3 regions of the Cohnella abietis genome follow, and region 3 is predicted to be linked to each of the others. Evidence: riboswitches for the same ligand, from Rfam matches in the RefSeq annotation. Region 3 holds a riboswitch; each other region holds the start of a gene.
The links. A riboswitch is a leader RNA that binds a small molecule or an ion and turns the genes downstream of it on or off. The one in region 3 is predicted to bind cyclic di-AMP.

Region 1: another riboswitch for cyclic di-AMP. It lies ahead of KCTCHS21_RS06060 (CAP domain-containing protein); the one in region 3 lies ahead of KCTCHS21_RS17470 (hypothetical protein).
Region 2: another riboswitch for cyclic di-AMP. It lies ahead of KCTCHS21_RS21975 (TrkH family potassium uptake protein); the one in region 3 lies ahead of KCTCHS21_RS17470 (hypothetical protein).

Annotation. Positions count from the first base shown of each region.
Region 1 covers NZ_AP019400.1:1,504,697-1,507,974, forward strand. The annotation lists gene KCTCHS21_RS06055 (transposase) at 1-240, opposite strand, end outside; gene KCTCHS21_RS30825 (hypothetical protein) at 420-587, shown strand; gene KCTCHS21_RS06060 (CAP domain-containing protein) at 865-1,623, opposite strand; cyclic di-AMP (ydaO/yuaA leader) riboswitch at 1,629-1,760, opposite strand; gene thiL (thiamine-phosphate kinase) at 2,006-3,043, shown strand; gene tsaE (tRNA (adenosine(37)-N6)-threonylcarbamoyltransferase complex ATPase subunit type 1 TsaE) at 3,052-3,278, shown strand, end outside.
Region 2 covers NZ_AP019400.1:4,994,013-4,997,290, reverse strand. The annotation lists gene KCTCHS21_RS21980 (CPBP family intramembrane glutamic endopeptidase) at 1-1,048, opposite strand, end outside; cyclic di-AMP (ydaO/yuaA leader) riboswitch at 1,314-1,495, shown strand; gene KCTCHS21_RS21975 (TrkH family potassium uptake protein) at 1,645-2,934, shown strand; gene KCTCHS21_RS21970 (potassium channel family protein) at 2,950-3,278, shown strand, end outside.
Region 3 covers NZ_AP019400.1:4,009,642-4,012,919, forward strand. The annotation lists gene KCTCHS21_RS17465 (MerR family transcriptional regulator) at 155-919, opposite strand; gene KCTCHS21_RS17470 (hypothetical protein) at 1,220-1,876, opposite strand; cyclic di-AMP (ydaO/yuaA leader) riboswitch at 2,027-2,167, opposite strand; gene KCTCHS21_RS17475 (AI-2E family transporter) at 2,332-3,278, shown strand, end outside.

The sequences.
Region 1 (3,278 bases), 2.5 Mb from region 3:
CTTCATAGCACGGGCATGTTTTTCCTCGAGTTCAAGATAGCGTTGTTCATCTGCTGCGCGTTCACTGAATGTAGGTATGCTATCATCGCCATGGGTTTCTTGAAACTCCTTCACCCAAGAGCGTATGGTCTCAGATGTAACCTCGTACTTACGTGCAACAATAGCTGGCTTTATACCAGATAAAGCTTCCCTAGCTGCTTGATGTCTTATAGCTTCAAAAGTGCGATTACGTCTCCTCATATATCCTCATCCCCCTATCTTAGTGTACCTTAACTTTGCAGGCACTCTCCAATCTATTTAGGGGGCTTAATAGAGATGTACGAAATAATCGAGCAACTGGGTCAGAGAGATGCACGTTTGAAGGTAGAAGTACGAAATAATCGAGCAACGTGGTCAGGGGGAGGCGCGATTGGAGGTAGGTGTACGAAATAATCGAGCTACTGGGTCTGGGAGAGGCACGATTGGAGGTAGATGTACGAAATAATCGAGCAACTGGTCAGAAAGAGGCACGTTTGAAGGTAGATGTACGAAATAATCGAGCAACTGGGGCGTGGAGAGGCACTCTTGGAGATAGATGTACGAAATAATCGAGCAACGGGGGCGTGGAGAGGTACTCTTGGAGATAGATGTACGAAATAATCGAGCAACGGGTCTTTGGAGAGGCACTCTTGGAGGTAGGTGTACGGAATAATCGAGCAACGAGATCGGGAAGAGGCACGTTTGAAGGTAGATGTACGAAATAATCGAGCAACGAGGTTTGGGAGAGGCACGATTAGAGCCAGCCAGATGGGGGAGGTAAGAAATTAAAGCCAAAAGGCGTTGATACAGGTTTTCCCTGCATCAACGCCTTCTGCCCTACTTCTTTTAAGAAATAAATTCTTGAACCCAGACGCCATTGTGGTAAGCAACGCCAATAATAGTGAAGTTGGCACTTAGGATATTAGCGCGATGACCAGGGCTATTCATCCATGCTGTCATTACTTCTTGAGGAGTACGTTGTCCCTTGGCAATGTTCTCACCTGCATAGCGATAGCTGATACCGTACGTTTTCATCATATCGAACGGTGAGCCGTAGGTCGGTGAATTATGGTCAAAATAACCGTTGTTATACATGTCTTTTGCTTTATCTAGAGCCATTTTGGTTAGAGTAGCATTAGATTCCTTCAAAGCACTTAGACCTGCTTTGGCGCGTTCCTGATTTACAAGTGTTACGACTTCAGTTGCGAATGAGGATGCTGGAGCTGTTGTGCCTGTGTCTGTCCCATTCCCTGGATTAGGCTTAGATGGCTGGGTTGGCACAGTGGGTTTAGATGGCTGAGTAGGTACAGTAGGCTTAGAAGGCTGGCTAGGCACGCTTGGCTTAGTTGGTGTTGATCCTTGACCGGAGCCTGTGTTTCCTGAACCCGTTGATGGTGCAGTTACGACTGGGTATTTGCCTTGCAGCCATTGTTGAAGGAGAGCATTAAGATCTATTCCAAGGCGACTATTGATTTGCGTAGTCGCTTGATTATTTCCAGTTACGCTTGCTGCTGATGCCGCGCCAACACCTGTAGGAATGGAAATCGCTAAAGCTAGCGTTCCTAATATAAGAGCTTTCTTAAAACCTGATTTGTTGTTACGCATAAATATGTTCCTCCCTTTGTTTGCCTGCGAAGTTAGCTGACGGGTTCGGGTCAAAGAGTTCCCTGCCGCACGATTAGCGGCTTCACCCCACTATGTGGTTTCTCCGCGTCCGCTGTGGACTTAGGCTTGGAATATCTCAAAGTCTATCAGCTAATCTGCTTGAAAACATTCCATAAATAATAGCAATTGATAAATACAAAGCCCGTTTTTATTGTTGTATCAGTGGATTAACTGCTAAAATTACAAATCGTTCATAATTATTTGAAGCTAGAAATATCGCTGTTTGTACTATAATAAAGCTTGGCAGAGTCGGGGTAGATTCTTTGCATGTTCAAGCACACACCGATATAATTAAAAGCATAATGAGATAAAGGGGTGCGCCGTGCCGCCACTCGACGAGTTCGGACTAATTCGTGCCTGGACGGAAGGTCGTCAAACTAAGGAGCTCCTTGGTGCTGCTGGCGTTACGCTTGGCATCGGAGATGATGCAGCTATTGTCGCTGGTGAATCAAGTCAGGAGTGGCTTTTTGCCATGGATACGATGGTGGAAGAGGTTCATTTTCGCAAGGAGACGATGAGCGAGTCGGATGTGGGTTTTAAAGCACTGGCCGCCAATATTAGCGATATTGCGGCGATGGGAGGTATCCCGAAGCTGGCGCTTGTGTCGGTAAGCGTTCCTCCTCACTGGACGGCTACGCGAATGAAGCAATTATTCGACGGGCTTTATTCATGCGCGAACCGATATGGAGTTGCGGTAATTGGCGGTGATACGACTTCAGCACCGAATCAGCTGGTCGTATCTATAACGGTTGTCGGCAACGTAGAGGCTGGCAAAGCTATTCGCCGTGACGGAGCAAAGCCTGGTCAGATCGTTTTTATGACTGGACCCACAGGATTATCTGCCGGAGGCTTACATGGTTTGCTTAAAAGCGCTGCGGAAGCAAGCCATACTACATTCAAGCTGCCACCAATACCATCTAGATTAGTTCAAGCCCATCAACGCCCTTCGCCTTCTGTGAAGGCAGGACGTATGCTGCTTGAGAATGGGTGGGGAGCGTCACTTAACGATGTAAGCGACGGAGTTGCCAGTGAAGCTTGGGAAATCGCTGAAGCCTCTCAAGTGAAGCTCGTATTGCATGAGAAGCTCTTACCTATTTCTGGTGAGCTAGCGTCGTATGCTCATGATAACGGTATCCAACCGTTGGAGTGGGTGTTGTACGGTGGCGAGGATTACGTCCTTCTTGGGACTGCGGACAAGCAGCATGAGCAAGCGATGAAGGAACATTTTCGCGCAGAAGGAATCCCCTTGTTTATTATTGGAGAAGTTGAAGCAGGAATTCCGGAAGTGGCTATGGAAACAGTGGGAGGCATCAATAAGCCCATTCCCAAGAGAGGTTACAATCATTTTTCGAAGGGATAATGTGAAGAATGCAGCACAATGAAAAAGCGGATTCACCCCAGCTATATAGCTGGGAAGCCTCTTCCGAGAAGGATACTATAGGTTTTGCAGAAGCGTTGGCTAAGCTAGCTGTCCCTGGAACTGTCCTAGCCGTTGACGGAGATTTAGGAGCGGGAAAAACGCGTTTTGCTCAAGCGTTTGCTGCTGCTATCGGAGTACGGGGAATTGTGAACAGTCCTACTTATACGATTATTAA
Region 2 (3,278 bases), 980 kb from region 3:
TCCACAAGCCGTCTCCTGCAACAGCGGAGAAATAGGTGAGAACAGCCATAGCACCATACATAATAATACTTGTAATGATTATCGCCGTGTTCACGTCAACACTGATATTCCCGGATTTCCATAGGCTAGCCCTTAAACCTGGAACCATGTTAAACGTAATACCTGCATAAAGCACAAAATATACAGCAGAAAGGAATATTCCTCTCAGATAAGAAGTTTGGCCACCATAACTTCCCACATAGATGATAGCGAGAACGAACAGAATGATCTGCGGTAAAATAAATCCGTACATAGATAGCTTTGAAGCTAAGCTTTCTTGGTTTTTTAAGTAAGAGGTAAAGGATTTGGGTAAGTCCACTCCGTATTCAATTGAGCCTCCAATCCAAGGGGGATTGGATGATTTAAGAGCGCTAAATCCTTCGGGAACAACAACCTTCAGCCATAGCTGTGTTTCACCGATGTTGCCTTCACGGGATAGGAATGTCATGCTGCTCTTGTCAGAACGACTTTCATCCCATGTCCATTCAGCCGCTGGAATTCCCCAGAATTCAGCATATTGTAGGGCAGAGCTGACGGATTCATCGGTAATATTCGCTTTTGAGCGAGAGCTTACAGAATTGAGTTCGTTGTTACCAACAAACTTCCAAGCAACAAGCTTTCCATTTTCCATATTGAGCGAAATCAGTAAAGCATCCTGACTATCTTTCAACAGCAGCTTTACGGCGTAAACGTCCGTTGGCGTAGCTTGGGTCCAGAGCTTATCGGCTGTTTTCATGAAATTATACTTGGATAAATAGGCTACAGCGTTGCTATCAGACAAATGGGTCACAGTTGCTTCCTGCACTTGTTCAGACTTAATTCCGAATTTTGAAGCTGCCAAATCTAATGCTTTATTTTTTGCTTCAGATCGTGTCATCACGTTTTGGATTTCAGTTGTAAACAATTGCCCGGTAACGGGGAATACTTGTATAAGCAAGAATAGGATTAGTCCAACGGTAGCTGCCCATATCCAGCGTCTATCCAATTGATTTGAAGTAAGTGAGTTCAAAAATCATCTCTCCCTTTGCAAAAGAAGCTCAAGTAAACGTATACAGTTGGTTCTAGCTAACTACTACCTTAATTTCCATCAAGTATCTCTCATTTTCGACGAAAATGAAAGGAAAGCGAGCGATAATCATCGTGCGAGGGCTGAACATGTGGGTTGCTCTCCATTTAATCGTCTAGATGGCTAGGTTTGCCCTCATTCTGACGTTGTCCCCCACACAGGGAAAGAATATAATTCGTAGGTACGTCTTAAATCGACTTCAAGTTCATTTAATGAATAGCCGAATTTCATGTTATTGAAAACGGGGGAACCAAACAATCACGTGTACAAGTTCAATTGTATTCGGAGATCCCGGGGTGAATTCCAATTGTGTTTACTTAACATTGGATAGGGCAGCCTGTTCGAGCCCGAACCCGACAGCTAACCTCGTAGGCTATACGAATGGGAATCATGTGCGAAATCGAAGCACTGGGGTTCCAGTGTTTTTTGGTGATTCAGAAAGTGTGTATGAATTTGGTATGAATTTGTAGTTAGAGGTGACCTTCTTGTTTAGAAAAGTCGTTCGATGGTTCAGTGTTTCTCCACCGAGAACACTCCTTATGGGTTTTGCATTCATTATTTTTATAGGCGCACAGCTGCTACGCCTGCCGATCGCTTCCATAAGCGGACAATCGATGTCCTTTATAGATGCCTTATTTACTTCCACCTCTGCCATGTGTGTGACGGGGTTAGTCGTATTTGATACGGGAACTTACTTTTCCACCTTCGGTCACTGGGTTATTCTTCTGCTCATCCAGATCGGCGGAATCGGCTTCATGACAGTTGCCACACTGTTTGCTCTTATCCTCAGGAGAAAAATATCTCTTAAGGAAAGGCTTATTTTACAGGAGTCACTTAATCAAGGAAGTATTGAAGGCTTAGTTAGACTCGTTAGAAAAGTCATTGTTTATGCATTGGCTCTTGAAACTGTTGGTGCCATTTTGTTTTTTATCCGTTTTATGTTCGATATGCCTGTAGGAAAAGCTTTGTATCATGGTGTGTTTCACTCCATTTCTATTTTCAATAATGCCGGATTTGATTTGTCGGGTGAATTCAAAAGCTTCTCAGCTTACTCGTCGGATGTATATATGAATATCGTTTCAATGGCACTCATTATTCTCGGTGGCTTTGGTTTTATCGTGCTTGCGGATTTGTTCGATTGGCGCAAAAAACAAAGGTTTTCATTACATACCAAAGTGGTGCTTAGTGTAACAGCTATTTTGATCGTTGTCGGCACACTTGTTATTTTCATATTTGAATACACGAATGGGCGATCTGTGGGAGATACCGGGTTTGGTCATAAATTGCTCGTATCGCTATTCCAATCGGTCACCACTCGTTCAGGAGGAGTTACTACAGTTGATGTTACGGAATTTCGTCAAGCGACGCAATTTTTCATCATCATTCTGATGTTTATCGGTGCTTCTCCTGGGTCGACAGGTGGAGGGATTAAGACAACGACTTTCGCTGTTCTAGTCGGTGCAGTGCTGGCGATGATTCGTGGTAAGGACGATGTTGTGTTATTCCGCCTCCGATTGGCACAGGAACGAGTGTACAAGGCGGTTACGGTCACTTTGTTCTGTATTGGGATCGTCATGCTTGGAACTATGGTGTTAGCAACGACTGAGGATGCGGCCTTCTTGAAAATTCTGTTCGAAGTAACCTCGGCGTTCGGTACGGTCGGCTTGTCTATGGGGTTAACTGGTGATCTAACCGTGACGGGGAAAATAACAATCATCATTCTGATGTTCATAGGTCGTTTAGGGCCTTTAACTTTGACTTATGCTCTGGGACCAAAACAGGGAAGAGCGCTTTATCGTCATGCAGAGGGGAAAATCATAATTGGGTAGGGGGCCGGAAGCCGGATGAAAGTGAATCAATTCGTAATAATAGGGCTGGGACGGTTCGGATCAAGCTTGGGGACTGAGCTTATGAGGCTAGGTAATGAGGTTCTTGGTGTCGATCGTGATGAAGAGAAGGTCCAGGATCTTTCCCATATACTCACACATGCGGTAGTGGCGGATGCGACAGAGGAAGAGGTGCTTCGATCCATTGGTGCGCGTAACTTCGATTGCGGTATTGTTGCGATTGGGGATGATGTCCAAGCGAGCATTTTGGCTACGATTCTTCTAAAGGATCTTGGGGTCAAAAAGGTCGTGGCTAAAGCGGTATCGGATCTGCATGGGCGTGTGCT
Region 3 (3,278 bases):
TCTCAGTGGTCTACAGCTCACAGAAACTCGGTTTCCCACCATTTAGTCCGCCCACAGCGGCCGAAAGATATACTTCCCAGAAAATACTTCCCTGAAAAAGTAAAGAAGCTGCCCATAATTTAGCTTATGGAACAGCCTCCCACTATTATAAGCTTTACTTGTTCTGACCTGTATAGATGTGGATCGCATCTCTTAGAAATTGTGCTGAGCCTGGCTGAGCAGCGTCATAGTATGCGCGGAATCGTTCGTCATCCACGTACCCTTGGGCAAGTCCCGCATGGGCTTCTTTACTGTATTCGCTCCAATAATACATCAACCATTTTTTGTGCAGATCTGCGGCCATCTGAGCAATATCACTAGCAGGGTCACCCGTCTTGTATGCCTCTGCCAAAGTAGCATGCACTTCCTCGGTAAGGCGTGTGTGCTCATCGTGCTCCTGCTGCGTCATGTCCAGCTGCTTCTTATTCGACCTGTTAACAGTATCATCACCATACCGCTTGCGAATTTCTGTGCCATACAATGTCTCATTGTCATTAATGAGCTTCTGCTTAAACCCTTCAAATCTTTCTTCATCTGACATAGTAAGTCTCCCCTCGTTCAGAGCTATTGTCTTTTCCACGTTGGCAATTAGCTGATCCAGTTGTTTTCTCTTGTCGAGAAGCTGCTCGCGATGTTCTAGAAGGGCTTTAGCACCGTCGAAAGAAGAGTCATTAACGATCTCTCTGATGCTGTCCAGGCTGATCCCCAGCTCCCTGTGAAAAAGGATTTGCTGCAGCCTTTCCACTTCAGATTGACCGTAGATTCGATAACCTGATGAGCTCATTCTTGCCGGCTTAAGAATGCCAATCTCATCATAGTAACGAAGTGTTCGCGTACTGACCCCCGCCAATCGACCTAGCTTTTGCACCGTATATTCCATGCGGTCACCTCCTGACAACATAACTGTACAGCTTTACGTAACGTCAAAGTCAACAGCTTTGTTTGAAAAGGGAGTTTCCTAAGAGCTTTGATGTGCGAACCTTTAATTTGCTTACCTTTGATTTGCTCGCCTTGGTTACGTGAATTCCCTATCTAGTTGCGCATTCATCCACTTAACCGCGACGCCATGCGACAAATGGATCCCAATTTCCCCACCCATACTGCGCAATCATCCACTTAGCCGAGAAATCCTACAACAAATGGATGCCCATTCACCAACCCAAGCCGCGCAACCAACCACTTACCCATTACGCCCGACAACAAATTGATAACCTACCCACTCGTGCTTACGGTATGGAAGAAGCTGCACTTCCAAATCAGCATAGGAACGCTCCAAGTTGTCTTTGATCATTTTATCGACGATTACTAGGCCGTTCGACATGCTTGCATACTCCATAGCACTCTTAATTCCCTCACCGTAGTAAAGGCTTTGAACAGGAGATTCTAATCCCGTCTGAATACCCTGCACGGACCCCAAGCTAATGCCAACAGCGCAGCGATACTGCGAATCTATTCCTTCACGTTCAAAAGACGGAAGAATAACATTATTAATAGCATTGATGATCTGCACTCCACAAATGCAGCTATGAAGACTCGAATCCGGCTTCGATAAGGGGAAGATTGCTGTATACGCATGATGGTTGCCCTCAATAAGTAAGCCGCCCCACCCTATAACAATTTGAGAAATAACGGAAATAAATCGGTATACTGCTGTTTGCGTATGGGCAAAATCATAATCTTGCGACTCTCTATTCGTATTTTGAATAATTAGGTGCAAGACAGCATATCTCTCCTCATTAGGATCTAACGCGGGGTTCGATACGTTCTGTTGAACGATTAACTGTGACTGCTCCATCAGACTATTGTAATTACTTTTTACTGAAAGGGCTTGATCCATAACACTCACCTCCATTAATTTCTTGTCGGGTGACAAATACAAAAAAGAACCTCAAGCTAAGGAACGCAAATACGTTCCAGCAGTTAGGGTTCAAAAATAACAAAAAGAACCCCGTTACAGGGTCCGAAGGTTTCTCCAAATGAAGTTAGAAACAGACCCATCTACTGCTGACGAGGTTAGCTGACGGACTTGGGTAAGATGGTACCCTACATTCTTAACGAATGATTCGCCCCACTAGACTGGTTCCCCCGCTTTTCGAAACGTAATTCGAAAATTAAGCGTATTATAATTTTAGGCTTAATAAATTGGAATGTCAACGTCTCTTAATAAGTCTCTTTACAGCTTGATTTGAATACACATGTGCGGAAACGTTATGATCAGTACATAGTGACAACCAACGGCCTTATTTTCACGAATAATTCTCCACATTTTTACCAGAATTAGGAGGAAGAGATATGCAACAGTCTCGTAAATGGTCAGATCGATTCAAATGGATGGTTCTAAATCAGAAGCTCATCCTGTTTCTCGTTATTGTTCTCTTACTTACGCTTAACATCTTTGTCATTAACAAAATTTCTTACGTGTTCCACCCGTTTATTGTCATCTTAGAAACTGTATTTCTGCCTTTCCTGCTCACTGGAGTCGCCTTCTATTTGTTAAATCCTATTGTTGATTTCTTTGAACGAAAGAGATTTCCACGAGTGTATTCCATTGTCATATTGTATCTGATCATTATCGGGATTATTACATTAGTCGTTATGATTGTGTTTCCGTTACTTCGCGATCAGATTTTTAGCTTAATTGAAAACTTTCCGGCCTATAGCCGAGTTGCACAGGAAAAATCCGAGGAGCTTATCGGCAGTGAGTTTTTCAGTCAGCTTCAGCACACGATCGGTTTCGATTCCACAAAGCTAGCCGATGATTTCTCATCTCGAGCATCAAGTTTACTTAGTAACACTTGGTCAGGACTAGGAAGCTTGCTCGGTAGAATAACTGAAACGGTTCTTGCAGTCGTTACCGTACCTTTCATCTTGTTCTATCTGCTCAAGGATCGTAGGAAATTAACTCCTTTCGTTCTTGGGTTTGTACCTACACCCCTGCGTAAACGTTCATTCCGGGTCTTGCTTGAAATGAACCATCAAATCAGCTCCTATATACGTGGGCAAATTATCGTAAGCTTCTGTATAGGGTTTCTACTGTACATCGGTTACCTCATAATCGGGTTGGATTATTCCCTCGTACTGGCCGTAATCGCAGCTTGCACGAGTATTGTTCCTTACTTAGGACCTGCAATTGCTATTACTCCAGCATTGATCGTAGCTATGGTTACCTCGCCTGTCATGCTTCTGAAAATGATTGTGATTTGGACAATCGTCCAGCTTATAGAGGGGAAATTTATTTC